DNA from 3 places in the Streptomyces sp. NPDC047130 genome. Region 3 is predicted to be linked to each of the others. Evidence: riboswitches for the same ligand, from Rfam matches in the RefSeq annotation. Region 3 holds a riboswitch; each other region holds the start of a gene.
The links. Region 3 has a riboswitch for cobalamin ahead of ABZ836_RS24790 (ABC transporter substrate-binding protein). Riboswitches for the same ligand answer to the same signal wherever they lie in the genome.
Positions count from the first base shown of each region.

Region 1: it holds a riboswitch for cobalamin, as region 3 does, so the genes downstream of both, ABZ836_RS20710 (VWA domain-containing protein) here and ABZ836_RS24790 (ABC transporter substrate-binding protein) in region 3, are expected to answer to the same signal.
Region 2: it holds a riboswitch for cobalamin, as region 3 does, so the genes downstream of both, ABZ836_RS16085 (energy-coupling factor ABC transporter permease) here and ABZ836_RS24790 (ABC transporter substrate-binding protein) in region 3, are expected to answer to the same signal.

Region 1 is NZ_JBEYUK010000017.1:57,757-65,132, reverse strand. Features, by position in the region: partial or broken gene ABZ836_RS20720 (cobyrinate a,c-diamide synthase) at 1-1,116, opposite strand, end outside; gene cobO (cob(I)yrinic acid a,c-diamide adenosyltransferase) at 1,170-1,784, opposite strand; gene ABZ836_RS20710 (VWA domain-containing protein) at 1,784-3,949, opposite strand; cobalamin riboswitch at 3,976-4,114, opposite strand; gene cbiE (precorrin-6y C5,15-methyltransferase (decarboxylating) subunit CbiE) at 4,170-5,420, shown strand; gene ABZ836_RS20700 (SAM-dependent methyltransferase) at 5,392-6,159, opposite strand; gene ABZ836_RS20695 (precorrin-2 C(20)-methyltransferase) at 6,156-7,376, opposite strand, start outside.
Region 2 is NZ_JBEYUK010000011.1:123,834-131,209, forward strand. Features, by position in the region: gene ABZ836_RS16065 (helix-turn-helix transcriptional regulator) at 1-772, shown strand, start outside; gene ABZ836_RS16070 (DUF397 domain-containing protein) at 769-960, shown strand; gene ABZ836_RS16075 (response regulator transcription factor) at 1,104-1,853, shown strand; gene ABZ836_RS16080 (GNAT family N-acetyltransferase) at 2,143-2,712, shown strand; cobalamin riboswitch at 2,760-2,946, shown strand; gene ABZ836_RS16085 (energy-coupling factor ABC transporter permease) at 2,976-3,674, shown strand; gene ABZ836_RS16090 (energy-coupling factor ABC transporter substrate-binding protein) at 3,671-4,336, shown strand; gene cbiQ (cobalt ECF transporter T component CbiQ) at 4,342-5,094, shown strand; gene ABZ836_RS16100 (ATP-binding cassette domain-containing protein) at 5,091-5,987, shown strand; gene ABZ836_RS16105 (ATP-binding protein) at 6,128-6,628, opposite strand; gene ABZ836_RS16110 (prolyl oligopeptidase family serine peptidase) at 6,732-7,376, opposite strand, start outside.
Region 3 is NZ_JBEYUK010000025.1:64,894-72,269, forward strand. Features, by position in the region: gene ABZ836_RS24765 (CHAT domain-containing protein) at 1-1,315, opposite strand, end outside; gene ABZ836_RS24770 (hypothetical protein) at 1,451-1,828, shown strand; gene ABZ836_RS24775 (hypothetical protein) at 1,830-2,771, shown strand; gene ABZ836_RS24780 (ABC transporter ATP-binding protein) at 2,838-3,665, opposite strand; gene ABZ836_RS24785 (iron chelate uptake ABC transporter family permease subunit) at 3,662-4,726, opposite strand; gene ABZ836_RS24790 (ABC transporter substrate-binding protein) at 4,723-5,799, opposite strand; cobalamin riboswitch at 5,840-6,030, opposite strand; gene ABZ836_RS24795 (ferric reductase-like transmembrane domain-containing protein) at 6,235-7,230, shown strand; gene ABZ836_RS24800 (alpha/beta hydrolase) at 7,252-7,376, opposite strand, start outside.

The sequences.
Region 1 (7,376 bases), on a different contig from region 3:
GGTGAGGAGGGTGTCGCCGGGCGAGAGGGCCCGCGGGTAGCGCAGGGTGAGGCGTTCGGTCATCCGGGCGTGGGCCGGGACGGCGCCGGCCATGGCGGTGTCGTCCAGCGTTTCCGCCAGGTAGAGCAGCCCGGCGCACTCGGCGACGGTCGGCACACCGGCCCGGACGGCCTCGCGGATCTCGGCCAGCAGCGGCGCGTTGGCGGCGAGTTGCCCGGCGTACACCTCGGGGAAGCCGCCACCGAGGTAGAGGCCGCGGGTCCCGGCAGGCAGGGCGGGGTCGGTGAGCGGGTCGAAGGGCACGACCTGGCAGCCCGCCGCGGTGAGGAGTTCGTCGGTCTCGGCGTAGCGGAACGTGAACGCGCGGCCGCCCGCGACGGCGACGACGGGGCGGGCGCCCCCGGCCGGGGCGGTGACCTCGTCGGCCGGGTCCCAGGCGCGGGCACCGAGCGGCGGCGCGCTCCGGGCGAGGGCGAGGATCGCGTCCAGGTCGACCTGGCGGCCGATGCGCTCGCCGAGGCGTCGCACGGCCTCGGCGGAGTCGGCGCGTTCCGAGGCGGGGACCAGGCCGAGGTGCCGGGAGGGGGCGGCGATGTCCTCGTCGCGGTGGACGACGCCGAGCACGGGCAGGCGCAGCGCCCGGCGTATCTCGGCGACGTTGCGCTGCGAGCCGGCCTTGTTGAGGATGACGCCGACGACCTCGACGGACGGGTCGTAGGCGGCCATGCCCTCGACGATCGCGGCGGCCGAGCGGGACATGCGGGAGATGTCGACGACCAGGACGACGGGGGTCCGGGTGAGGGCGGCGACATGGGCGGTCGAGGCGAAGCCGTCGCCGCCGATGCGTCCGTCGTGCAGGCCCATCACGCCTTCGACGACCGCGAGGTCGGCGCCCCGAGCCCCGTGGAGGAGGAGCGGCGCCACCCGTTCCTCGCCGACGAGGTGGGGGTCGAGATTGCGGCCCGGGCGGCCGGTGGCGAGGGCGTGGTAGCCGGGGTCGATGTAGTCGGGCCCGGTCTTGTGGCCGCTGACGGTGTGCCCGGCGTCGCGGAGGGCGGCCATCAGGCCGGTGGCGACGGTGGTCTTGCCCTGTCCGGTCATGGGGGCGGCGATCATGATCCGCGGCAGGCGCCCGTCCGGCGTGTCCCGGGGCCCGGTGGGGTCGGAGGTCACCATTCGATGCCCCGCTGGCCCTTCTGGCCCGCGTCCATGGGGTGCTTGATCTTGGTCATCTCGGTGACGAGGTCGGCCGCTTCGAGCAGTTCGGGGGCGGCGCGGCGGCCGGTGATCACCACGTGCTGGCGGCCCGGGCGCTCGCGGAGGGCGGTGACGACGTCCTCGACGTCGATCCAGCCCCAGGCGATGGGGTAGGTGAACTCGTCGAGGACCAGCAGGTCGTAGGTCTGGTCGGCGAGGCGGCGCTTGATCTCGGCCCAGCCTTCGACGGCGGCCGCGGCGTGGTCCTCGCCGTCGCCCTGCTTGCGGGTCCAGGACCAGCCGGAGCCCATCTTGTGCCAGTCGACGGGGCCGCCCTCGCCGGTCTCCTCGTGGAGCCGGCCGAGGCGTTCGAGGACGGTCTGCTCGCCGATGCGCCACTTGGCGGACTTGACGAACTGGAAGACGCCGATGCGCCAGCCCTGGTTCCAGCCGCGCAGGGCGAGGCCGAAGGCGGCGGTCGACTTGCCCTTGCCGTCGCCGGTGTGGACGACGAGGAGGGGCTTGTTGCGGCGCTGGCGGGTGGTGAGGCCGTCGTCAGGGACGACGGCGGGCTGTCCCTGGGGCATCAGGCGGCCCTCTCTCGGACGGCGGTGCTCAGCGCGGCGGCGCTGACCTCGCGGACGGGCAGGTGGTCGGCGTGCAGGCGGGCGGCCAGGTGCGCGGCGAGGCCGAGGCGCAAGGGCCCGGACTCGCTGTCGACGACGACGGTGCTGACGCCGAGGGAGGCGACCTGGTCGGCGGCGTGCAGGGAGCGGGCGACGGCGTCCTTGCCCCCGGTGGCGCGGCCGTCGGTGACCACGACCAGCAGGGGCCGCAGCCGTGGGTCGCGGCGGCGTTCGCGGGCGACGACGCGGGCGGCCTCGAGCAGGCCCTCGGCGAGCGGGGTCCGGCCGCCCGCCGGGAGGTCGTCGAGGCGGGCGGCGGCGATGTCGACGGAGTGGGTGGGCGGGAGGGCGAGTTCGGCGGCGGTGCCGCGGAAGGTGATCAGGCCGACCTTGTCGCGGCGGCGGTAGGCGTCCAGGAGCAGGGACAGCACGGCGGTCTTGACCTGGACCATGCGCCTGCGCGCGGCCATGGAGCCGGAGGCGTCGACGCAGAACAGGACCAGGTTGGCCTCGCGTCCCTCCCTGACGGCGGTGCGCAGGTCCTCGGGGCGCAGGCGCAGGCGGCCGCCGGCCCGGTCGGTCGCGGTGCGGGCGGAGGCGGCGCGCACGGTCTCGACGAGGTGGAGGGGCCCGCGGGCGTCGCGGCCGGGCCGGGCGGTGCCGACGCGGCGGCCGCGGGTGCCGATGGCGCGGCTCCGGCGGCCGTCGGTGCCCTCGCCGGTGCCGCGGACGGTGAGGAGGCGGGGGCGGTAGGGGGCGGTGGCCTGGACGGTGCTGGTCCGGCCGTGGGCCTGGGGCCCGGTGTCGCCGGGCTTCCCCCCGTCGTGGGCGGCGGGCGTGTCGAGGGGGGCGGCGTCGCCGGAGGGGTCGGCCGTGCCGTCGGTGCCGGGCGTGGCGCCGGCGGAGGTGTGCGGCTCGTCCCGGCCCGGCGGGCGGGCGGCGTCCTCCTGGTGGGGTCCGCCGGGCTCCTCCGCTTCCGGGTCGTCACCGGGGGCGTCGTCCTGCGGGCCGTCCCGGCCGGGGGCGTCGTCCGGGCCGTCCTGCCCGTCCGGCCCTCCGGACCCTGGTGGGGTGGGCGGGTCCGGCGGGAGTTCGTCGTCGCCGAGGATCCGGTCGAGCAGGTCCTCGTCGAGGCCGGGCGCGTCGAAGGGGTTGCGGCGCCGGCGGTGGGGCAGGGCGAGCCGGGCGGCGCGGCGGATGTCGGCGCGGGTGACGGTGGTCCGCCCGGCCCAGGCGGCGTGGGCGACGGCGGTGCGGGCGGTGACGATGTCGGCGCGGAGCCCGTCGACGTCGAACGCGGCGCATATCTCGGCGATCTTGCCGAGGGCGGTGTCCGACAGCGTGACCCGGGACAGCCGTGCGCGGGCGGCGGCGACACGGGCGGCCAGGGCCTGCTCCGCCGGCCGGTGGCGGGCGGCGAAGGCTGCGGGATCGGCGTCGTAGGCCATCCGGCGGCGCACCACCTCGGCGCGGGCTGCCGGGTCGCGGGGTGCGGCGACCTCGACGGTGAGGCCGAACCGGTCGAGGAGCTGGGGGCGGAGTTCGCCCTCCTCGGGGTTCATGGTGCCGATGAGCAGGAACCGGGCGGCGTGCTCCATGGAGAACCCGTCGCGTTCGACGGTGACACGGCCGGTGGCGGCGGCGTCGAGGAGCAGGTCGACCAGGTGGTCGGGCAGGAGGTTGACCTCGTCGGCGTAGAGGATGCCGCGGTGGGCGCGGGCCAGCAGGCCGGGTTCGTAGGCCACCTTGCCGTGCGAGAGGGCCTGTTCGAGGTGGAGGGAGCCGAGGACGCGGTCCTCGGTGGCGCCGACGGGGAGTTCCACCAGGCGGACCGGGCGGCTCTCCAGGGGCGTGCCGGGCTCGAAGGGGCCGTCCGGGGAGTCGTCGTCCGGGTCGGCGGGGTCGGTGGAGAACCGGTCCTGGGGGTGGACGTCGACGGGCGGCAGCAGGGCGGCCAGCGCGCGGGCCGCGGTGGACTTGGCGGTGCCCTTCTCGCCGCGGACCAGGACGCCGCCGATGGCCGGTGAGATGCCGGTCAGCACCAGGGAGAGGCCGAGGTCGTCGAGTTCGGCGGCGTCGCAGCCGACGATCGCGGAAAAGGGGTAGTGCGTACGCACCAATGGCATGTGAGGCTCCCGCTCGTTTCGCCATCCGTAAGGGGCGGGCGCGAGGCCGGTCTTCGGACTTGCCGAGTCCTCGTGAGCGAGGCTCGGTTCACCGCAGCGGGCCTGTGCCGGATTCTCACCGGGCTTCCCAGATTCTCCCCGTGGACCGTCCTCACCGTTTCCGATGGCTGGGCCGTAGGGGCACCTCGTGCCTGTGATCGACCACGATAGCGTCAGGGGTATGACGATCGGCACGCCCCCTCCCCTCCTTCCCGAAATCGCGGCCCCCCGCGTCACCGTCGTCGGCGTGGCCGCCGACGGATGGGCCTCGCTGCCCGAGCGGTTGCGGCGCGTTGTGCTGGGGGCGGACGTGGTGCTGGGCGGGCGGCGGCACCTGGCGATGCTGCCGGAGGTGGCGGGGCAGCGCCGGGAGGCGTGGCCCTCGCCGCTGCGGGAGGGGCTGCCGGCCCTGCTGGAGTCCGCGGGCGGGGCGCGGGTGGTGGCACTGGCCTCCGGCGATCCGCTGGTGTCGGGGATCGGCACGACGCTCCTGGACCTGCTGGGGGCCGGGGCGGTGCGGGTCGAACCCGCGGTCTCCTCGGTGGCGTTGGCGCGGGCCCGGATGGGCTGGCCGTCGGAGCGGTGCGCGGTGGTGACCCTGGTGGGCCGTGATCCGCGGCTGCTGCTGCGGGAGTTGGCGCCCGGCCACCGGGTGCTGGTGCTGTCCTCGGACGCGCGGACGCCGGACGCGGTGGCGGCGCTGCTGGCGGGCGCGGGGTACGGGGCGACCGTGATGACGGTGCTCGGTGATCTGGGCGCGTCGACGGAGTCCCGGCTGGCGGCCACGGCGGACGCCTGGCTGGCGTCGCCTCCCCAGGACGTGCCTGAACTGCACGTGCTGGCACTGGAGTTGGCGGGGCCGCCGGCCTACGGTCTGGTGGCGGGGCTGCCGGACGACGCGTTCGAGAACGACGGTCAGCTCACCAAGCGCGATCTGCGGGCCTCGGCGCTGGCCCGGCTGGCGCCCGCGCCGGGGCAGCACCTGTGGGACGTGGGCGCGGGCGCGGGCTCGGTGGGGATCGAGTGGATGCGGGCGCACCCGACCTGCCGCACCACGGCGGTGGAGGCGGACGCAGGGCGGGCGGAACGGGTGGCGCGGAACGCGGGCCGGCTGGGCGTGCCGGGGCTGCGGGTGGTGACCGGGCGGGCGCCCGGCGCGCTGGACGGGCTGCCGGCCCCGGACGCGGTGTTCGTGGGCGGCGGGGCGACCCGGCCGGGCGTCCTGGAGGCCTGTCTCGGGGCGCTCCCGCCGGGCGGCCGGCTGGTGGTGCACGGGGTGACGCTGGAGACCGAGGTGATGCTGGCGGACGCCTACCGCCGCCATGGCGGGGAGTTGACCCGCCTGGCGGTGGAGACGACGGCGCAGATCGGCTCGTTCACCGGGTGGACGCCGTCGCGCACGGTCACCCAGTGGAGCCTGACGGTGGGCTGAGGCGGGGACGGGCGGGGTCGTAGAGGAACGACTCCCCGCCGGGGGCCGGGTCGAGTGCCCGGCCCACCAGGATGACCGCGGCCTGCCGCAGTCCGGCCTCCTCGACGGCGTCGGCGATGTCGGCCACGGTGCCGCGGAGCACCGACTCCTGCGGCTGGCTCGCCCGGTGGACGACGACGACCGGGCAGTCGGGGCCGTACTCGGGCTCGATCTCCGCCATCAGGTCGCGGATCCGGGTGATGGCGAGGTGGAGCACCAGGGTGGCGCGGGTGGCGGCGAACGCGGCGAGCGACTCGGCACCGGGCATCGGCGTGGACCGGGCCCGGGTGCGGGTGAGGACCACCGACTGGGCCAGCAGCGGCACGGTCAGCTCCCGCCCCACCACGGCGGCCGCGGCGGCGTAGGCGGGCACGCCGGGGGTGACGTCCCAGGGCACTCCGTGCGCGTCGAGGCGGCGGGTCTGCTCGGCGAGCGCCGAGTAGAGCGAGGGGTCGCCGGAGGTCAGCCGCACGACCTGCTCCCCCGCCCGGTGGGCGGTGACCAGGTGCTCGGTGATGCGGTCGAGGTCGAGCCGCTGGGTGTCCACCAGCCGGGCGCCCGGGGCGCAGTGGTCGAGCACCTTCGGGTCGAGGTAGGTGCCCGGGTAGAGGACGGTGCCGGCCTCGGCGAGCAGGCGCACGGCGCGGACGGTGAGCAGGTCGGCGGCTCCGGGGCCGGCGCCGACGAAGTGGACGGTCATGGCTTCACCCACCGCGGGGTCCAGACGCGGCCGGTCGCCGAGACGCGGGTGCCGGAGGCGCCGACGACGAGCAGGCACCGCATGTCGATGGTGGCCGGGTCGAGTTCGCCGAGCGTGGTGACGGTCAGTTCCTCGCCGGCGCGTCCGACGTCGCGTCCCACCACGACCACGGTCTCCGGCTTGCGGTGTTCGAGCAGGACGCGGCGGGCGGTGGCGATCTGCTCGGTCCTCGACCGGGAGGCCGGGTTGTAGACGGCCAGGACCAGGTCGGCCTCGGCGACGGCGCGCAGCCGGCGTTCGACGACCTCCCAGGGCTTGAGCCGGTCGGAGAGGCTCATGACGGCGAAGTCGCCGCCGATCGGCGCCCCGGCCCGGGCGGCGACGGCCTGGACGGCGCTGACGCCGGGCAGCACGCGCACCGGGACCTCCTGGTAGGCGGGGTCCTCGGCAGCCTCCAGGACGGCGGTGGCCATGCCGAAGACGCCGGCGTCGCCGCCGGAGACCACGGCGACCCGCTCGCCGTTCCTCGCCAGTTCCAGTGCCAGGCGGGCGCGGTCGATCTCGACGGTGTTGCCGGAGGCGTGCCGGGTCAGTCCGGGGCGCTGCGGCACGCGGTCTACGTAGGGGCCGTAGCCGACGACGTGGTCCACCTCGGCCAGCGCCGCGGTGGCCTCGGGGGTGAGCCATGCCTCGGGGCCGGGACCGAGTCCGACGACCAGGAGTTCGGCGGCGGGCACGGCGGGGTGGGCCTCCGCCCCTTCCGGGGTCCGGTCCTCGGCGCGGGCCGGGGCCGTGTCCTGGTCGCCGTGCCGCCGTGAGCGGGTGCCGTTGCGGCTGTCGCCGGTGACGAGGATCAGGGAGAAGTACGGCACGGTGTCCGGGTCGACCTCGGCGACGGGCATCCGCCGTTCGCCCTCCATCGAGGCGCGCTCCACGTACACGGCGTGCTCCAGCCGTCCGGCCGCCTCCAGGGCGCGGCGGACGGCGGGGAAGGTGCGGCCCAGTTTCATCACCACGGCGGCGTCGGTGTCGGCGAGGCGGCGGGCGAGTTCGGGTTCGGGCAGGGTGCCGGGGAGGACGGTGAGCACGTCGGTCTGCCGGACCAGGGGCGCCGCGGCGACCGCGGTCGCGGCGGCGAACGCGGGGACGCCGGGCACGATCTCGGTCTCGTACCGCTCCGAGAGACGGTCGTGCATGTACATGTACGACCCGTAGAA
Region 2 (7,376 bases), on a different contig from region 3:
TCTGAAGGCCCTGCGGGAGCAGGCTCGGCTCACCCAGGAGGAGTTCGCCCACCGGGTGCAGTACTCCACGGCCTACGTCGCCAAGATCGAGCAGGGGAAGAGGTTCCCGCCGAGCGACCTGCCCGCACGGGCGGAACCGTCGCTCGGGGCCGCCGCGGCCAAGGTGCTGGGCGCCGCGGCGCGGAGCCTCACGCGGAGGGCGGGGCTGGCGTCCTGGTTCCGCCAGTGGGCGGGCATCGAGGAGGAGGCGGTGTCTCTGTATGCGTACGAGGCCTGCGCCATCCCGGGTTTGCTACAGCCGGAACCGTACATCCGGGCCATCTTCGAGCGCAGGTTGCCGCACCTCTGCGAGGAACAGTTCGAGCGTCAGGTTGCGGCTCGCCTGGAACGTCAGCGCCTGCTGGCTGAGCGCCCCAACACCGAGTTCTCGTTCGTGATCGAAGAGGCCCTGTTGCAACGCCGACTGGGAGGTGGTGAGGTCACTCGCGTGCTTGTCGACAACCTGCTGGAACAGGGACAGCGCCGCAACGTGGAGATCCTGGTCATGCCGCTGTGCCAGGAGGACCACTCAGGGTTCGAGGGACCGCAGTACCTGGCGGAAACCCAGGACAACAAGTGGGTGGGGTACGTCGAAGCGCACGACACCAGCGCTCTCGTCACCGACCCGAGACTCGTCAGTGCGATGCTCCGCCGCTATGGAAAGATGCGCTCGCAGGCTCTCAGCCGCACGGCCACCGCGAGCCTGCTGGAGCAAATGCGAGGAGCGCTATGAGCACCACCGAACTCGTCTGGTTCAAGAGCAGCTACAGCGGCGGCGGCGGTGGCAACTGCGTCGAGGTGGCCCTGACCCAGCAGGCTGTGCACGTGCGCGACTCCAAGGACACCCGGATCCAGCCCCTGCTCGTGGCCCCCGCCGCCTGGGCGGCGTTCACCGCGCACACCGCCGACACCGCCTGCTGAGTCCGGGCATCTGTGGCGGCGTCAGGGAGGCGTCAAAGTTCGGCGGTGGGGTCGTATGGAAGGCGTCAAAAAGTACGATGACCCGCTGAACTGCGCGTTTCCTGGGGAGGTCAGGTTCTTCCGACCCTCGTGCAGGAGCCGCCATGCCTTCCCCGACCGTCGACGCACCGGTGGCGGCCGACCGCGGCTGCGGGGACAGGGGCCCCGCGGCGACACGGGTGCTGGTGGTGGAGGACGACCCGCAGCTCGCCCGTGCGCTCGTGCTGAACCTGCGGGCGCGGGGGTACCGGGTGGACGCGGCGCCCGACGGGTTCACCGCCCTGCGGCTGGCCGCCGCGCGGCGGCCGGACGTGGTCCTGCTGGACCTGGGGCTGCCCGACATGGACGGCGTCGAGGTCACCGGGGGTCTGCGCGGCTGGACCAGGGTGCCGATCCTGGTGCTGTCGGCGCGCCAGGGCTCCGACGAGAAGGTCGCCGCGCTGGACGCCGGGGCGGACGACTACGTGACCAAGCCGTTCAGCATGAACGAGCTGCTGGCGAGGCTGCGGGCGGCGGTGCGGCGCACCCGGGCGGTGTCGTCGGCCACGGAGACCAGCGTGGTGGAGACCGCCTCGTTCACCGTCGACCTGGTGGCGAAGAGGGCGACCCGCGAGGGGCAGGAGGTGCGCCTGACGCCCACCGAGTGGCACCTGCTGGAGATCCTGCTCAGCCACCCCGGCCGGCTCGTCGGGCAGAAGCAGTTGCTGCACGAGGTGTGGGGCGCCTACCAGAGCAACAAGACCAACTACCTGCGCGTCTACATGGCCCAACTGCGCCGCAAGCTGGAGGCGGACCCCTCGCACCCCCGCCACCTGATCACCGAGCCGGGCATGGGCTACCGGTTCGAGCCCTGAGGGCCGCAGGGCCGCTCGGGGCCCCTGCGGAGCCGGCAGGGCCCCCCGCCGGGGGACAGGGCGGGGCGGACGGCGGACTCCCGGGGGTGCGGGGGCGGCGGATGTGCCTGGCGTCGGAGGGTGCGAAGGAGTGCGGCGCCCGTGCGGGCGGGCGGTGGGCCGGTGCCGCCGGGGCGGCGGCCGTGGCAGCGGGGCGGAAAAGCGGCTGACAGGGGCGGGTGGTGGGAGACAGGATGCGCGTTCGTACCCGTCGCCCGTCGCCCGTCGCCCGTCGCCTGGAGGCCCTGCCATGACCGATGCACCGCCCGAGCAGCCCGAACGGCCCGAGCAGCCCGCGTTCCCGGAGCGGATGGAGCTGCGCGGGGAGGGTCTCGTCCTCCGTGACTGGACGGAGGACGACGTGGCCGCCATGCCGGCCCTGTTCGACCACCCCGACATCGCCTACTGGACGCCCATCGTCTCCCCCTTCGACGAGGAGGCGGGCCGGCAACGGCTGGTGCGCACGCGGCAGTTGCGGGCGGAGGGGACGGCCGTGCTGCTCGCCGTCACGGTGGACGGCGGGGCACCGCTCGGCGAGGTGATGCTGCGGCGGTCGCCGGAGGGGACGGAGATCGGGTACGCGGTGGGGCCCGCGCACCGGGGCCGGGGGCTCGCGGCCCGCGCGGTGCGGGTGATGGCCTCGTACGCCTTCGAGGAGCTGGGAGCGCGGCAGGTGATCCTCGAGCTGGAGGCGGAGAACGCGGCCAGCGTCGCCGTCGCCACCAGGGCGGGGTTCCGGCGGCTGGACGTCCCGCTGATCACCGGGGAGGAGAAGGGGCGGCCGTACGTCCTGCAGACCTGGGCGCTGGACCGTCCCTGACCCGGCGGAGCGGCGGGAGGCTCGCTTGTCAGTGGGCGGCTGCCCCATTACTGTCACAACGCCTTGGTGAACGGGAAATCCGGTGTGATGCCGGTGCGGCCCTCGCCACTGTGATCGGGAAGTCCGGCTCCGGCCCTCGCGGGCAGCCACTGGGTCCTCACGGACCCGGGAAGGCGGAGCACGGGCGTGTGGTACCCGTCAGCCAGGAGACCGGCCAAGGCGCGTCGTCCATCCACGAGGTGCTGGAGAGGGTCTGCTGAGCCATGCACATAGCCGAGGGGTTCCTTCCTCCCGTGCACGCGGTCGCCTGGGGCGCCGCGTCCGCGCCGTTCGTCGTCCACGGAGTACGCCGACTCACCCGTGAGGTGAGGGAGCATCCCGAGAGCACGCTCCTGCTGGGAGCCTCGGGTGCCTTCATGTTCGCTCTGTCGGCGCTCAAGTTGCCGTCCGTGACCGGTAGTTGCTCGCACCCCACCGGGAGCGGGCTGGGGGCGGTGCTGTTCCGGCCCCCGGTGGTGGCGGTGCTGGGCACCGTCACCCTGCTGTTCCAGGCCCTGTTGCTCGCGCACGGCGGGCTGACCACGCTCGGGGCCAACGTCTTCTCCATGGCCGTGGTCGGCCCCTGGGCCGGGTACGGGGCGTACCTGCTCGCCCGGCGGTGCGGGGCGGGGCTCGAAGTCGCGGTGTTCTGCGCCGCGTTCGTCGCCGACCTGAGCACCTACTGCGTGACCAGCGTGCAGTTGGCGCTGGCGTTCCCGGACCCGGCGAGCGGATTCGCGGGCGCGCTGGGCAAGTTCGGCTCGATCTTCGCGGTGACGCAGATCCCGCTCGCGGTCGGCGAAGGGCTGCTCACGGTGCTGGTCGTCCGGCTGCTGGCGCAGTCCAACGGCGGGCAACTGGCGCGGCTGGGGCTGCGTCCGGGCACCCGCGGCAAGGCCGACGCCGAGGCGGTGGCCCGATGAGCCGGAACGCGCGGATCAACCTGCTGCTGGTGCTGGGCGTCGTCCTGCTGGCCGTGCTGCCGGTGGCGTTCGGGCTGGGGGACCACAAGGAGGAGCCGTTCGCCGGTGCGGACGCCGAGGCGGAGGTGGCGATCCAGGAGATCGACCCGGACTACCGGCCGTGGTTCTCCCCGGTCTACGAGCCGCCGTCGGGCGAGATCGAGTCGGGTCTGTTCGCCCTGCAGGCGGCGGTGGGCGCGGGAGTGGTCGCCTACTGCCTGGGGCTGTGGCGGGGACGGCGCCAGGGCGAGGCCAGGGCGGTGGCGGCCCTGGGGACGGCCGCCGGGTCCGCCGCCCGGTCCGCCGCCGGGTCGGTGACCGGGCCCGCCGCCGGGTCGGCCGCCGGGTCCGCCGCCGGATCGACTGCCCGTTCGGTGACCGGATCGGCTGCAGGGTCGGGGGCCTGGTCCGCCGCCGGTTCGGCTGCCGGGTCGGGGGCCGGGTCCGCCACCGGGTCGGTGACCGGTTCGGGGGCCGGGTCGGCTGCCGGTTCGGTGACCGGGTCGGGGGCCGGGTCGGGGGCCGGTTCGGCTGCCGGTTCGGTGACCGGGTCGGGGGCCGAGGGCGCGGACGGGGCCGTGGACGAGGGGCGCGGGGACGCGCCGGGCTCCGGACGGGTCTGACGCCGGTGCTGTCGATCGACACGGCGGCGCACGGCAGTCGCTGGCGCCGCCGTCATCCCGTGGACAAGGCGGTGCTCGGGTTCGGGCTGACCGTGCTGGCCGTCTCGCTGCCGCCCTGGCCGGGCGCGGCGCTGGTCCTGGCGGCAGCGCTGGTGCTGCTGCTGGGGCCGGCGCGGGTGCCGGCCGGGCGCCTGTGGCGGGCGTACCGGGTGCCGCTGGGGTTCTGCCTCACGGGCGCGGCGACGCTGCTGGTGCGGGTCGGCGGTCCGCACGGCCCGCTGGTGGGGCTCGCCCCCGACGGGCCGGTGCGCGCCGGGGAACTGCTCCTGCGGAGCTCGGCGGCCTCGCTGGGGGTCCTGCTCTTCGCCTTCACCACGCCGATGTCGGACCTGCTCCCCCGCCTGGTGCGGGCCGGGGTCCCGCCGGCGGTGGTGGACGTCGCGCTGGTCACCTACCGGATGACGTTCCTGCTGCTGGAGTCGGTGCGGCGGGTACGGCAGGCGCAGGCCGCGCGGCTCGGGCACACCACCCGGGCGGCGACCTGGCGGTCGCTGGGCGGGCTCGGGGCCATCGCGTTCGTCCGGGCCTTCGACCGGGCGGGGCGCCTGCAGGACGGGCTCGCGGGGCGGGGCTACGACGGGACCCTGCGGGTGCTGGTGCCGTCCACCCGGGTCTCCGCGGCGTTCACCCTCGCGAGTCTCGCGCTGCTGGCGGGGATCGCCGTCCTCAGCGCCGTACTGGAAGGACCCCTCGGATGAGCCGTCCACCGTCGCCACCACCACCCCCCTCGTCGCCGCCGCCCTCGCCGCCGCCGCCGGTCGCCCTGCGGGGTGTGTCCTTCCGGTACGAGGACGGGCCGCCGGTCCTCGACGGCCTCGACCTGGAGGTCCGCGAGGGGCGGGCGCTGGCCCTGCTCGGACGCAACGGCAGCGGCAAGACCACCCTGATGCGGCTGCTGGGCGGCGGGCTGCGGCCGCTGTCCGGGCGGGTGGAGCTGGAGGGCCGGCCCGTGTCGTACGACCGGGCGGGACTGACGCGGCTGCGGACCACCGTGCAGCTGGTGGTGCAGGACCCGGACGACCAGTTGTTCGCGGCCTCGGTCGCGCAGGACGTGTCGTTCGGGCCGCTGAACCTGGGGCTGCCGGAGGAGGAGGTCCGGGGGCGGGTCGAGGAGGCGCTGGCGGCGCTCGACATCACGGCGCTGGCCGACCGGCCCACCCATCTCCTCTCCTACGGGCAGCGCAAGCGGGCGGCGATCGCCGGGGCGGTCGCCATGCGGCCGCGGGTCCTGGTCCTCGACGAGCCGACGGCGGGGCTCGACCCCGAGGGGCAGGAACGGCTGCTGGGCACGCTGGAGCGGCTGCGGGACGCGGGGACCACGGTGCTGATGGCCACCCACGACGTGGACCTGGCGCTGCGCTGGGCGGACGACGTGGCCCTGCTGACGCCGTCCGGGCCACGGGCGGGGGCGGCCGGGGAACTGCTGGCGCGGGCGGAGGTGCTGCGCGAGGCGGGACTGCGGCTGCCGTGGGGGGTGGCGGTCGGCGCGGCGCTGCGGGACGCGCGCGGGGCGCGTGCGGCGCCGTGGCCGGTGCCGGTGCCGCGCACGGCGGAGGAACTCGCGCGGTGGGTGGCGGACGGCGAGCTGTGACACGGCCGACGCGGGACGGTGCCCCCACGCGCCACCGTCACCGCCGCCCGGGCCCGCCACCGCGCCGGGCGCCGCGTGAGGCCGCCGCCGGGCCAGGGGCGCCGTCCGGCGCACCGTGAGTACTGCCCGTGGCCGCGGCGTCAGTTGATCTTCAGTTCCGCCCAGACGATCTTGCCGATGGGTTCCCGCGGGTGGGAGCCCCAGCGGGTGGCGAGGGTGTCGACCAGGAACAGGCCGCGGCCCGACTCCGCGTCCCCCGGGGCCTGGGCGGCGGCCGTCGTGGGCGGCGGGGTCTCGGAGGCGTCGACGACCTCGACGCGGGCGATGCCGGACGGCTCGTCGACCGTCAGGCGGAGCGCGAAGTCCCGCCCCGGCACGCGGCCGTGGCGGACGGCGTTGGCGGCGAGCTCGCCGACCAGCAGGGCGACCGCGCAGGACAGGTCGGAGGCCGGGGGATGCCCCCACTCGGCCAGCCGGCGCACCGCGCAGTGCCGGGCCTGCCGGGCCCCGCGGGGCGATGACCTGAACTGGGCCCCGAACACCAGGGGTTCCGGGTGTCCGGGTCCCCCGGCCGCCGGCGCGCGCCGCTCGGACGCGCGCCGCCGGGGGTTGTCGTCGGAGCTGGTCGTATCTGTGAGCACGGCCTATCCGTATCCCGCTCGGAGGGCGTTGACGCATCGCACCGTGAACGAATGGTGACGTTGCGTATATCCGCGCGCCCCCGGCGGCTACGGACAGTTCGTGTCAGTCCTCCGCGCCGGGGAGGTGCCGCGCCGCGAAGTCCAGCTCCAGGCGGAGCTGCTTGATCCGTTCGTCGACCACCAGGGACCCGTGGCCGGCGTCGTAGCGGTAGACCTCGTGGACCGCGCCGCGGTCCTCCAGCCGCTTGACGTAGTTGTCGACCTGCCGGATCGGGCACCGCGGGTCGTTCACGCCCGCCGAGATGTAGACCGGGGCGGTGACCCGGTCGACGTAGCTGATCGGGGAGGACGCCTCGAAGCGCTCCGGGACCTCCTCCGGGGTGCCGCCCAGGAGGGTGCGGTCCATCGCCTTCAGCGCCTCCATCTCGTCGTGGTACGCCGTCACGTAGTCGGCGACCGGGACGGCGGCGATGCCGACCGCCCACGCGTCGGGCTGGGTTCCCAGGCCGAGGAGGGTGAGGTAGCCGCCCCAGGAACCGCCGGTGAGGACCAGGCGGCGCGGGTCGGCGAGACCGGAGGAGACCGCCCACTCCCGGACGGCGGCGATGTCCTCCAGCTCGATCAGGCCGACGCGGTGCTTGAGGGCGTCCGTCCACTCCCGGCCGTACCCGGTGGAGCCGCGGTAGTTCACCCGGACCACCGCGTAGCCGTGGTCGACCCAGGCGGCCGGGCCGGCGGCGAAGGAGTC
Region 3 (7,376 bases):
ACAGCGCGGCGGACCGCGCCGACAGGGCGGCGGCATGCCCGGGGACCGCCGCGAGCGCCTCCCGCGACAGCCGCAGCGAAGCCTCCACGTCCTCCGGGTCGCCGAGCCGGATGAACTGGCCGAGCAGGCTCGCGGCGAGGGTGGCGAGGACGTCCGGGTCCCGCCGCTCGTGGTACCACCCGTCGAAGGCAGGCTGGGGCAGGCCTCCCAGGGCCAGCGCGTGGCGCTGCCGCAGGGCGTCCGTGTTCTGGCGCAGCGCCGCGTACTGCGGATGCTCCGGGGGCGCGAGTCGCGCGCCCGCGGCCGTGGCGGCCAGAGCGGCTTCCAGTTGCTCCAGGTCGCCGGTGGTGGCGTAGCGGGCCATCAGCATGTTCCCGAGGCTGCCCAGCACCCCGGGCAGCGACGGGTGCTCGCCGGGCATGCGTTCGGTCTCACGAGCAGTCGCGTCGATCGCCTCGTGCAGGTATCTCTCGACGTGGGTGTGCTCGAACCGCTTCCACAGGAGGTGTCCGAGCAGGAACCAGCCGCCGGCCTCGGGGAGGCTTTCGCCCACCGACGCCCGACGCGCACCGATCGCCTTGTCGAGGTGGGCGATGTCGTGGGTGTGTGCGAACAGGTCGTCCTGGACCTTCGCGAGGCTGTCCCACATCCGCGGCCTTTCCGGATGGCCTTCGGCCGCGCCTGCCGCTCGGTCCATGTGGTGGGCGGCCACTTTCAGGGCGTCGGGTGTGTCGAGGACCTCGGCCAGTTCCGCCCAGGAACTCCCCAGGTTGAACCGGATCGCTGGCCGGTCCTCCTCGGGCGCGGTCCGCAACGCGGCCTCGAACAAGGGGATGGCGGTGCCGGAGACCTCCGGGTCCTTGGTCCGTCCGCACTCCTGGAGCAGGACCGTGCCGATCGCGCTGAGCAGGACGTGTGCTTCCGGTACAGGGGGAGGCTTGGCGGCGAACACCTCGGCCATGGCCCCGGGAACGGCCGTCGGAGCGATCGCGTGCAGGAGCCCGAACACGGACAGCCACGCGTGTACGTCGAACGGGGCCTGCGCCTGGCCGAGAACCTGGAGACGGATGTCGAACAGGACACCCACCAGGCGGGCGAGCGCCACGTCGTCCTCGGTCACGGGCTCCTCGTACAGTCGCTCGCCGACCTCGAGGATCAGTGATCCCGCGGCGCACAACGGCGCGGCCGCGAGCGCGATCCGGGGGTCGGCCGTGCCGGAGAACGCCTGGATGTGCTGACGCACCACTGCGGCGGCCTTCGCGGCGTCGTGGATCAGCAGGCCTTCCGTGGGTCTCCCGGTACTCGTCACCGTCATCCCCGTCTCGTGCCGCGGCGTCGTCCGGCTCAGGCTAGGGGGAGGGATTGTTCGTGGCAATTGGCCTTCATACAAGGCAAGTTGGTGAGACGATGCTTCGGCGCGAGACGTCGGCGGGGAGGCGGGGAGGCCAGGTTGTCGGGTACGGACGCGGCGGGGCTGGCCTATGTGTGCGCCCACTTCGAGGAGTTGCAGGAGCTGCTCGGCGACGACGGTCGTGATCCCTCGACGCCGTTGGCGCGGCTGCGGGCGGCCTGCGGTGCCGACGCGGCCCGAACCGCACGGCTGCTGGCCGAGGTCGACGCGGCGCTCCGTGCCGCGACCGACGGCTTCGCGAGCATTCACGGTGCCGGTGAGGGCCGTGCCCGGGAGCTGAGCGGTCTCGAGCCGCTCGAGATCGTCTTCCGGTGTCCGCTGCGGCAGTGCACCGGGCGGCACGGCAGCGAGGTGGCCGTCGCCCGGCCGGTCTGCGCGATCGGTGGCCGGGAACTCGTCCGGGAACGGCTGGTCTGAGGTGGGCGGGCTCTGGGGCGAGCTGGGCAGGAAGCTCGCCGACCGGTGGCTGTCACTGCTCGTCCTGCCCGGGGTGCTCTACGTCGCCACGGTCGCCGCCGCGCACACCCTGGGGCAGCGGCACGCACTGGACGCGCCGTTCCTGATCCAGGAGGTGACGGCCTTCGCCCAGCAGCCGACCGTGACGGGGGTCGGCGGACAGATCGTGCTGGTGGGGGCGATCATGATCGCCTCGGCCACGGCCGGGCTCGTCGCCGAGGCGGTCGGTTCACTGGTCGAACGCCTGGTGCTGGCGGTCGGCTGGAAGGCGTGGCCGCTCGGACTGCCGGCTGTGGCCGGCTGGTGGGTACGACGCAGACAGCGTCGCTGGGACGACGCCCACGGCGTGTACCACCGGCAGCGGCGGCTCGCCCTCGCGCCCGACCCGGCCGACCGGCCCGATCCCGCGGTGGGACGCGCGGCTCTCGCACGGCGCACTCGGATCGCCCTGGAACGGCCCGAGCGGCCGACCTGGAGCGGGGATCGCGTCCAGGCCGTCGCCCTGCGGCTGGACCGTGACCACAGCATGGACCTCGCCGTCGTGTGGCCCTACCTCGAACCCGTCCTCCCCGAGGCTCTGGGTGCCCGGATCTCCGAGGCCCGGGCCTCGCTGGTGCGCGCCACGACCCTGGCCGGCTGGGCCGTGCTGTACGCGGCGCTCGCCCATCGGTGGTGGCCGGCCGTCCTGGTGGCCTTGGTCCTGGCGGCTGCCGCCAGGCACCGCACCCGCAGGTGCGTGGACGCCTACGCCCGCCTCCTCGAGGTGGCCGCCCGCCTCCACACGCCCGACCTCGCCGCTCAGCTCGGGTTCGAGCACACCGGCCCCCTCACCGCCGATCTCGGCGCCCGCCTCACCCACCACCTCCGCGGGTCCTCGCCTCCTCCCGTCCCGGCGGGCGGCTGACAAGGGGGGCCCGCGGGTGTCCCGAGGACCGGTCGGCCGGTCGGCGGTGCGCGAGCCGTCCGGCGTTCAGGTTCCGGTCACCGTGCCCAGGAAGCGGATGTGCGGGCGGTCGGTGGGTCCGGGGCGGGTGACCTCGGCGCGGACGCCGTAGACGTCGGCGATCAGGGTCTCGGTGAGCGTGTCGGCGGGGGAGCCGGCGGCGACCACCCGGCCTTCGCGGAGGACCACGAGCTGGTCGCAGTACATGGCCGCCAGGTTCAGGTCGTGCAGGGCGACGACGCTGGTGACGGGGAGTTCGGCGACCAGGTTCAGCAGGTCGAGCTGGTGCTGGACGTCGAGGTGGTTGGTGGGTTCGTCCAGCAGCAGCTCGCGTGGTTCCTGGGCCAGGGCGCGGGCGACCTGCACCCGCTGGCGCTCGCCGCCGGAGAGGGTGTGCCAGGGCCGGTCCGCGCGGTCGGTGAGGCCGGTGCTCGCCAGGGCGGCGCGCACGGCGGCCTCGTCGGGCGCGGTCGCGGGGGTCCAGGCACGCCGGTGCGGGATGCGGCCGAGGCGGACGACGTCCAGCACGGTCAGCTCGACCAGGGTCTCGGCGTGCTGCTCGACGACGGCGACCCGCCGGGCCACCGCGCGGCGCCCCCACTCGCCCAGCGGGCGCCCGTCCAGGACGACGACACCCGCGGTGGGGGCGAGGACCCCGGCCAGCAGCCGCAGCAGCGTGGACTTCCCCGAGCCGTTGGGCCCCAGCAGCCCCGTCACCGAGCCGGGCCGGGGGGCGAGGCTGACGCCGTCGAGGACCAGCCGCCCGCCGAGGTCGCGGCTCACGCGGTCGGCGGCGAGGGTGGGCCCCGCGGCGGGCGGCGTGCCGGCGGGCCGCCCCCGGACCGGGGCCGTCACCGCGTCCTCCTCGTGCGGTACAGGACCAGGACGAACGCCGGGACGCCGATCAGCGAGGTGACCACGCCCACCGGCACCTCCTGGGGGTCGAGGACGGTACGGGCCAGGGTGTCGGCCCAGACCAGGAACACCGCCCCGGCGAGCGCGGTCACCGGCAGCAGCCGGGCGTGCCCCGGGCCGACGAGGGCCCGCGCGGCGTGCGGGAGCACCAGGCCGACGAAGCCGATCGCGCCCGCCGAGCTGACCAGCGCGGCGGTCAGCAGCGCCGTCACGGACAGGAGCACCAGCCGGGTCCGGGCGACCGGGACACCGAGCGTGGCCGCGGCGTCCTGGCCGAAGGCGAAGGCGTCCAGGCTGCGCGCGTGGCCCAGGCACACCACGAGGGCGAGCGCCAGGACCGCCGAGCACAGCCCCACCTCGGTCCAGCCGGCCCCGCTCAGCGAGCCGAGCAGCCAGAACAGCACGCCCCGGGTGGTCTCGGCGTCGGCCGCCGTCGTCACCACGAACGAGGTCAGCGCGGAGAACAGCTGCATCGCCGCCACCCCGGACAGCACCACCCGGTCCGTCGTCCCGCCGAGCGTGTGGCTGAGCAGCAGCACCAGCGCGAACGAGCCGACCGCGCCGAGGAACGCGCCGCCGGAGAGGGACAGGACACCGCCGCCCGCGCCGACGACGATCACGAGGACGGCGCCGGTCGACGCCCCGGAGGAGACGCCCAGCACGAACGGGTCGGCGAGCGGGTTGCGCAGCAGCGACTGCATCACCGCGCCGCACACCGCGAGTCCGGCGCCGCACACCGCGGCGAGCAGGGTGCGCGGCAGCCGCAGGTCCCAGACGATGCCCTCGCGGATCGCGGTCAGCTCCGACGGGCCCCCGCCCAGGCGGGAGGCGACCACGGACCAGACGTCGCCCACCCCGACGGAGGCCGGGCCGATGGTGACGGCCGCGGCGACGGACAGGGCGAGCACCGCCAGTCCGCCGCCCACGCCCGCCACGACGGGCAGAGCGCGGCCGCCTCCCCGCGCCGGGCGGGCGGGGGAGGGGCGCAGGGTCGTGGTCATCCGGCGAGCCCGTGCTCGCGCAGCGCCGCGGCCACCTTCTCGACGCCCTCGACGGTGCGGATCGTCGGGTTCATCGCCTGCCCGCTGAGCAGCACGTACCGCTTCTCCCGTACCGCCGTGAGGTTCCTGGTCGCCGCATGGGACTCCAGGAAGGCGATCTTCCTGGCGGCCGACTCGGCGGTCTGCGACCTGCGGGTGAGGTCGCCGAGGACGAGCAGGTCGGGATCGCGGTCGGCGACGGTCTCCCAGCTGACCTGCGGCCATTCCTGGGTGCTGTCGTCGAGGACGTTCTTCGCGCCGAGCGCGTCGGTGATGACGCCGGGGGCTCCGCAGCAGCCCGCCATGTAGGGCGACTCCTGGTTCGCGAACCAGTACAGGACGGTGGTGTCCCCGGCGTCGATCCCGGCGGAGGCGTCGGCGACGCGGCTCCGCAGCCGGTCGACCAGCCGCTCGCCGCGCTCCTCCACGCCGAAGACGCGGGCCAGGTCCCGCACCTCCCGGTAGACCGTGTCCATGGTCAGGGGTTCGGTGCGGGAGCCGTCGCCGCCGCCGCTGTTGTCCTTGCCCTCGCAGTCGGCGGGCGACAGGTACGTCGGCACGCCGAGCTCCGTGAACTTCTCGCGGGGGGCCACGCCGCCCTTGCCCAGGGTGGACGCGAAGGAGGCGGCCACGAAGTCCGGTTCGGCGTCCAGCACGCGCTCGAACGACGGCTGGTTGTCGGCGAGCCGGGGCACCCCGGCGTCGGCCTTCTCCAGACCCTTCATCACCGGGTCGGTCCAGGTGGCGGTTCCCGCCATGCGGTCCGCGAGGCCGAGCGAGAGCAGGATCTCGGTGGTGCCCTGGTTCAGGGACACGGCCCGCCGCGGCGGGGCCTCGACGGTCACCCGCTGACCGCAGTTCTCGAACGTGACGGCCTGGGCGCCGGAGCCGCCTGAGCTGCCGGAGCCGCCGGGCCCGGCGGACGGGCCGGAGCCGGACTCGGAGCCGGACGTGGTCCCGGAACCGCAGGCGGTGAGCAGGAGCGCTCCGGTCAGGAGCAGGGCGGAACGGCGGACGGGGCGTGACAGATGCACGGCAGAGGCTTCCTCGGCGTCGGACCCATACGCGGGGTCGCGTGGACGTTCGGTCGCCAGCAGGTCTTCGGACTCGGGATCATCCCGGCGAGGCGCCTTCCCGGACCCGGCCGTGACCGTCGTCCAGTGGCTGCTGCCTCGCCCGTCACCCTTACCGCTGCGCGTCAGTTCCGGTCTCCCACCGGATTCCCTGACCCGTGGACGCGGAGGACCGCGTTCACGAGTGCGACTGGCGTTCGGAAGCTACCACGCCGCGCTCGAGCGGCCCGCGGCGCCCTGGGCGAATCCGCGGCCCGGACGCCCGTGCCCCCACGGCCGATGTGGCCGGATGCGGCCTCCGCGTGGACGGCGGGTCCGGGCCACACTGGTGACTCCCGCCATTCCCGCCGCACGTGCCGAGTCCCCGCCCGTGGCACGCCTTTCGGAAGGGGCACGATGCCGCCGGAGACGACGCCCGGGACGACGCCGGAGGACGGTGCCACCCCGTCGCCCGCCCGTGACGGACACGCGGCCGGCCGGGTCACCCTGCGCGCCGACCTGCGGGCCGCGGTGCCCGACGCGACGGCGGCGGTCCTGGTCACGGCCGCCGTCTTCGTGTTCCTGTGGGCGCGAATGGGCTCCGGCGACTCGGCGACGGTCGCGGTCATGCCGTTCATGGACGACCCGGGCACGTACTGGATGTACCTGCTGAGCCAGGCGTTCGGGTGGTCGGGCCTGCTGTGGGCCTGGGGCACGGTCGTGCTCGGCCTGCTGCTGTCGGGGCCGAGACTCGACCGGTCACCGGTCCCCCGGCAGGTCCTGGAGCGGTGGCACCGCACCACGAGCCTGACGACGATGGCTCTGATGTTCGCGCACGCGCTGATGTTCGCGGCCGAACTCGTGCGCTACGAGACCGAGCTGGCGTGGCTGAAGCGGTTGTGGACCGGCTTCGCCGACTCCTTCGTGCCCGGCTGGTACGACTCCGGGACCGGGCAGATCGCCCTTCCCATCGGCCAGGCGGCCCTGTACCTGGCCGTGCCGCTGGGCCTGCTCTTCTACGTCCGCAACCGCATCGGCGCCACCACCTGGCGGCGGCTGCACCGGTTCGTGATCGTCGTGTACGTGCTGAGCGTGTGGCACACGCTGCTGTACGGCACCAACGTCTGGTACGGCGAGTGGCCCCGCACGGTGCTGTGGCTGCTGCAACTGCCTGTCGCCGTACTGCTGCTGGTGCGGTTGCTGAGACCCGCCCGGCGCGCGGAGCGACTGGGCGCCCCGGGGCGGCGTGCGGGTGGCTCCCTGCCGGGCTGGGCGCTGCGGGCGGCGGGCAGGGTGGTCGCCGGGGCCGTGGTCGTCGGCATCCTCGTCGTGGTCGTCTCCGGTCATGACGGAGGCAGACAGCGGCCGGCCGAGGCGCCGGCGAGCAGCCCGCACGAGAAGGAGACGGAGTGACGGGCCCCGGCGGGGGTGGGGTCAGCTCTCGTGGAGGGCCTTCCTCAGGGCCTCGACGGCCAGGTGGCGGGCGACGTTCGCGGCACGGGTGTCGCGCAGGCTGTCCAGGAGCAGGAAGTCGTGGACCATGCCGGCGACGCGCACGG